Marinomonas mediterranea MMB-1: one gene and its partner. The protein of the gene in region 2 binds, or shares a complex with, the protein of the main gene of each other region. Links are inferred from orthologs where the notes say so. Each region holds a gene or a part of one and is shown on either strand. Other genes may lie near its edges.

What was found.
Region 1: the proteins of sdhA (region 2) and MARME_RS04395 are in contact, whole or in part, in a crystal structure (PDB 6C12), measured with the Escherichia coli proteins. The link is inferred for Marinomonas mediterranea MMB-1 from one-to-one orthologs.

Annotation. Positions count from the first base shown.
Region 1 is NC_015276.1:945,834-948,630, forward strand. What follows is about bases 4-2,792. They hold MARME_RS04395 (FAD assembly factor SdhE), read left to right. Parts: upstream 4-1,154; coding sequence 1,155-1,430; downstream 1,431-2,792. Other genes in these bases: MARME_RS04385 (hypothetical protein), read left to right, coding at 4-12; ygfZ (CAF17-like 4Fe-4S cluster assembly/insertion protein YgfZ), read right to left, coding at 59-976; MARME_RS04400 (hypothetical protein), read left to right, coding at 1,594-1,908; nadB (L-aspartate oxidase), read right to left, coding at 1,895-2,792. In the rest of the region: more of MARME_RS04385, read left to right, coding at 1-3; more of nadB, read right to left, coding at 2,793-2,797. UniProt on the Escherichia coli protein: An FAD assembly protein, which accelerates covalent attachment of the cofactor into other proteins.
Region 2 is NC_015276.1:1,684,229-1,687,129, forward strand. What follows is about bases 6-2,898. They hold sdhA (succinate dehydrogenase flavoprotein subunit), read left to right. Parts: upstream 6-512; coding sequence 513-2,285; downstream 2,286-2,898. Other genes in these bases: sdhC (succinate dehydrogenase, cytochrome b556 subunit), read left to right, coding at 6-168; sdhD (succinate dehydrogenase, hydrophobic membrane anchor protein), read left to right, coding at 162-509; MARME_RS07595 (succinate dehydrogenase iron-sulfur subunit), read left to right, coding at 2,298-2,898. Outside these bases: more of sdhC, read left to right, coding at 1-5; more of MARME_RS07595, read left to right, coding at 2,899-2,901. UniProt on the Escherichia coli protein: Two distinct, membrane-bound, FAD-containing enzymes are responsible for the catalysis of fumarate and succinate interconversion; the fumarate reductase is used in anaerobic growth, and the succinate dehydrogenase is used in aerobic growth.

The DNA of each region.
Region 1 (2,797 bases), 740 kb from region 2 along the record:
CTGTCTGAATAGCCTTTGTTCTGAAATTAACCTAACTGTTTCTCTGTTAGGTTAATCATCAATCCAACCCGTAAGGCAGCGCTAGAAGCTCGGCTGCCTTACCATCAAGCATTACCAACTCTAGCTCTTCCTGGTCCACATTGAGAATGGCTTGTGCTACATAGCTGCTGTCAAAGGAGGCTACGTCATGCAGTGTGCCGATGACTTTCCCTTCTTGATTGGCTACGTCCATTCCCGTCGTTAATTCAGATTCTGAACTGAGAAGTGCCATGTGCTTTTTGGACTTTCCTCGGTATTTCATGCGGGCGACGATTTCTTGGCCTGTGTAGCAACCTTTGGTGAAACTAATGGAACCGTTGCGTTGCATGTTGAACCATTGCGGTAAGATCTCTTCGCTGTCTTTTAGTTCGATAAACGGGCGCAATGTAAGCAAGGAGATAACTCGGTGTGCTTCTTCGTTGGTCGTCGCTTTGTCTTGTAAATGTTCAGCTGGAACAATTGAAAGCGTTTCACTGAAATAGGTGTTGTTCAATTGGATTGAAAGAACATCTCCTATTTTTTGTGTCGGGTGGAGCAGGGCGTATTCATCCTGAGGCGTCTCGTCGTTATCAAGAGAGCGAGCGTATTCAGAAAAGGCCGCGTAGGTATCTGAAGCATCAGTCAGAGTGGCTTTAAAGAACACGGCGTACTTCTTAAAGTGGGCCAGCGTCTTTTCGACCAATGAGGAGTGCAAGGTTAAAAGGTACTGCTCGTCTGCGACCTGACAAATAAGAAAGTTCGAGATCACTCGACCTTTGGGCGTACAGGTCGCGCCAAAGCTGCTGGCTCCGCTTGTTACCTTGGAGACATCTGCGGTGACTTGCCCTTGAAGAAACTTCTGTGCGTCTTTGCCCTCAACGTGGATAAAGCCCAGTTCTGTCAGTGAGCGAGCAGCGTGAGTGGGTAAAACAGTGTTTAACAGGTCGGCAAGTTGCATGGTGTCTCCGAAGCGCAATGGACATGGTTCTAACTAGATGGGGTAAATGAGGTTGTTTTTCAACAACAGGCAGTAGAAAAAGATTAAGACGATTAAATTGATCAATATCATAGCAGGCGGTTTTCGCGTCGAGGTTCGCCAGCTATAATATGCGCTATCGATAGAGAGAGTATTTGCTATGAGTGAAACTAAAGAGTCCATTGGCTTCAAACGACTTAAATGGCATTGCCGCCGAGGCATGCTTGAGTTGGATTTATTGCTTGAACCCTTCTTGGACGAGGTCTTTCTTACTCTGGACGAAGAAGATCAAAAACGCTTTTATAAACTGATCCAATGCGAAGATCAGGAAATCTTCCCTTGGTTTATGCAAAAAGAAGTGCCGGAAGATCCAGACTTAGCTCGTATCGTGGATATTATTGTGACGCGAGTTCAACCTGAAAACTATCAAGCTTAAGTTTTCCCGCTTTGACGTTGCGATCTGGCTGCTTATACTGATTTGCCTGATCGTGACGCTCGACTCCCTTCTTGTTCCTATTTGGATATCTATTCTTGTTGCAAGCTTGGCAACGGCATTTGCGACGCCATTTTTTATTCTAAAAAGTCGAAGGCGCTCGAGCGTGGTGTTTGGCAATGATGCATTGTTATATAAAAAGGATGCGTTAGACCCAAAAGCTGGTGAGTTAAAGCTCGTTGTCGATCAGGTGGTATGGCTTGGGTTAATTTGTTCTGTCGAACGGCTGCCGTTACGCCTACATACTTCGAATTCAACGCTGAAAGCGCGTTTAGCTTATAAAACAGCGTCCTATATACGGTCACTTAAACCTCAAAAAAAATACGTCTTTTTTAGAGATCAAATGACCTATTCGGAATACAGGTCTTTGTGTTCCTTTTCTGCCGTACAGAAAGTAAACACGCGCTTTAGTTCGGATTGATGAGAGTTGGCTTGCTGTCATCGAGTTTGTTTGGGTAATCTAAGGTGTGGTGCAATCCTCGACTTTCTTTGCGTAACATGGCGGATTGAATGATCAAATCTGCGACGACCGCCAGGTTTCTAAGCTCGAGTAAGTCACTTGATACTTTGTAGTTACTGTAAAATTCATCGATTTCAGACTGAAGCATATCCACTCTGTGTTTTGCACGTAACAGCCGCTTGTCGGTTCTTACGATACCAACATAATCCCACATGAAGCGTCTTAGCTCGGCCCAGTTGTGTGTGATAACAACATCCTCGTCTGAGTTTGTGACTTGACTGTCATCCCAGTCTGGAATGGTGAACGACGCCGTCGCTCTGACATCTTCACTAATGTGCTTCGCAGCAGAGCGTGCATACACGATGCATTCGAGCAGCGAGTTGCTTGCAAGTCGATTAGCACCGTGAAGTCCTGTGTAGGCCGTCTCACCAATAGCGTAGAGATTGCTTATATCGGTTGCACCGTGTTTATCTACGACGACTCCGCCACAGGTATAGTGTGCAGCGGGTACGACGGGAATAGGTTCTTTTGTAATGTCGTAGCCACAGTCGAGACAACGTTTATAAATGGTGGGGAAGTGCGCTTTAATAAACTCTGGATCTTTGTGCGAAATATCCAGATATACATGCTTTTCACCAAGACGTTTCATCTCGTGATCGATGGCTCTTGCGACGATGTCACGAGGGGCAAGTTCACCTCGTTCATCAAATTCGAACATAAAACGGGAGCCGTCGGACAGCAATAGACGACCGCCTTCGCCGCGTACGGCCTCTGAAATTAAGAAGGTTTTGGCTTTGGCGTCGTATAAACACGTTGGGTGGAATTGATTAAATTCCATGTTTCCAACTCG
Region 2 (2,901 bases):
ATTTGGGGTGTCGTATCAGCTTTGATGTACCATCTCGTAGCAGGTGTGAAACACCTATTTATGGATTTGGGGCACTTTGAAGAGCTAGAAAGTGGACGTAAAGCTGCACAGATCAACCTTATCATCGCAGCTATTTTAATTGTCGTTGCAGGGGTGTGGGTATGGTAACTCAAATTACAAGTTTTGGTCGCTCAGGACTTTATGATTGGATGATGCAGAGAATTTCTGCAATCGTTTTAGCGTTATACAGCGTATTTATTATTGGGTATTTGGTTTTAAACCCTGACCTTACATACGAACAGTGGAGTGGACTGTTTGAAACGACTTGGATGCGCATCTTCAGTTTGATGACGCTCTTGTCTATTGGTATTCACTCCTGGATTGGCTTGTGGTCTGTATCTACAGATTACATTAAAGCTACCGGTGTTCGTTTTCTTTTCCAAGCGGTGTGCGGTTTTGCGATGTTTGTTTATGTCGTTTGGGGTATTCAGGTTCTTTGGGGGCTGTAAGTAATGGCTAATATTCGTACTATTTCATTTGATTCTATCGTTATCGGTGGTGGTGGTGCTGGCATGCGCGCTGCGTTGCAGTTAACAGAATCCGGTTTAAACACCGCTTGTGTGACGAAAGTGTTTCCGACTCGTTCTCACACAGTATCAGCACAAGGCGGTATCACTTGTGCAATTGCTAGTGAAGATCCAAATGACGATTGGCGCTGGCACATGTATGACACCGTAAAGGGGTCAGACTACATTGGTGATCAAGACGCAATTGAATACATGTGTTCTGTAGGTCCGCAAGCTGTGTTCGAACTTGAGCATATGGGTTTACCATTTTCACGTAAAGAAAATGGCCGTATTTATCAGCGTCCTTTTGGTGGTCAATCTAAAGATTTTGGTAAAGGTGGACAGGCAGCGCGTACCTGTGCTGCTGCTGACCGTACTGGTCACGCACTCTTGCATACGCTTTACCAAGCTAACTTGAAAGGCGGTACTACCTTCTTTAACGAATGGTATGCGGTTGATTTGGTTAAAAACGAAGAAAACGCTGTCGTTGGTGTGGTCGCTATTTGCATCGAAACAGGTGAAACCGTTTACCTGAAAGCAAAAGCGACTGTAATCGCTACTGGTGGTGCGGGTCGTATCTTCCAGTCTACAACAAATGCGCATATTAACACTGGTGATGGTGCAGGCATGGCCTTACGTGCAGGCTACCCATTACAAGATATGGAAATGTGGCAGTTCCATCCAACCGGTATTTACGGTGCGGGAACCTTGGTAACTGAAGGTTGTCGTGGTGAAGGTGGTTACCTAATCAATAAAGATGGCGAGCGCTTCATGGAGCGTTATGCGCCAAACGCGAAAGACCTAGCGGGTCGTGACGTTGTTGCTCGTTCAATGATCTTGGAAATCTTAGAAGGCCGTGGTTGTGGCCCTGAAGCTGATCATGTATTGCTTAAGTTGGATCACCTAGGTGAAGAAACACTTAATAAGCGCCTTCCAGGTATTCTTGAGTTGTCTCGTACATTTGCTCACGTAGACCCTGTTAAAGAGCCAATTCCTGTTATCCCGACTTGTCATTACATGATGGGCGGTATTCCAACGAATGTTGGTGGTCAAGCGTTGACTCAAAATGAAGCTGGCGAAGACATCGTTATCGATGGTCTTTACGCAGCAGGCGAAGCAGCATGTGTATCTGTTCACGGTGCTAACCGTTTGGGTGGTAACTCGCTACTTGATTTGGTTGTGTTTGGTCGTGCGGTAGGTCTTCAGGTTAAGAAATCTTTAGACGATGGTTTTGATTCTCTAGATGCCAAAGACACAGACATTGAAAATGCAATGTTGCGCCTAAATCGCCTGAATAATTCTACCGGTGGTGAGAGTGTTGCTGAAGTTCGTGCAGACCTTCAGAAGGTTATGCAGTTGTACTTCGGTGTATTCCGTGAAGGTGCAGCGATGCAAACAGGTTTGGAAGAGTTAGCTAAAATTCGCGCTCGTGTTGAAAATCTGCATCTTGAAGACAAGAGTCAGGCTTTCAACACTGCTCGTATTGAAGCACTTGAGCTCGAGAACTTGCTTGAAGTTGCTGAATCGACTGCAGTACCAGCAGAATTTCGTAAAGAGAGTCGTGGCGCGCACGCCCGTAACGACTACACTGAACGTGATGATGAAAACTGGTTGAAGCACTCACTGTATCACCCAGCTGATAAGAAAGTGACTAAGCGTGACGTTAACTTCGCGCCTAAGACAATGGACGCTTTCCCACCTAAAGCTCGTACATACTAAGGAGTAACAAACATGTTAGTAAGTATTTATCGTTACAATCCTGAAGTAGACGACGCACCTTACATGCAGGATTACAATATTGATTTGCCTGCTGGTAAGGATTTGATGGTATTAGATGTATTAAACATCATCAAAGCGCAAGACCCTGCTGTATCATACCGTCGTTCTTGCCGTGAAGGTGTATGTGGGTCTGATGGCATGAACATGTCGGGTAAAAATGGCTTGGCTTGTATTACCCCTGTTTCAGAAGCGGTTAAAAATGACAAACTGGTTCTACGTCCACTTCCAGGCTTGCCTGTTGTGCGTGACTTGGTTGTTGATATGGGCCAGTTCTACAAACAGTATGAGAAGATCAAACCATTCTTGATCAACGATACGCCAGCACCAGCTATCGAGCGTCTTCAGAGTCCTGAGGATCGCGAAAAGCTAGACGGCCTATATGAATGTATTCTGTGTGCTTGTTGTTCGACTGCTTGTCCGTCGTTCTGGTGGAATCCTGATAAATTTGTCGGACCATCTGGCTTGTTGCAAGCTTACCGCTTCTTAGCAGACAGTCGTGACACAGCGACTCAAGATCGTTTGTCAGATCTGGATGATCCATTCAGTGTGTTCCGTT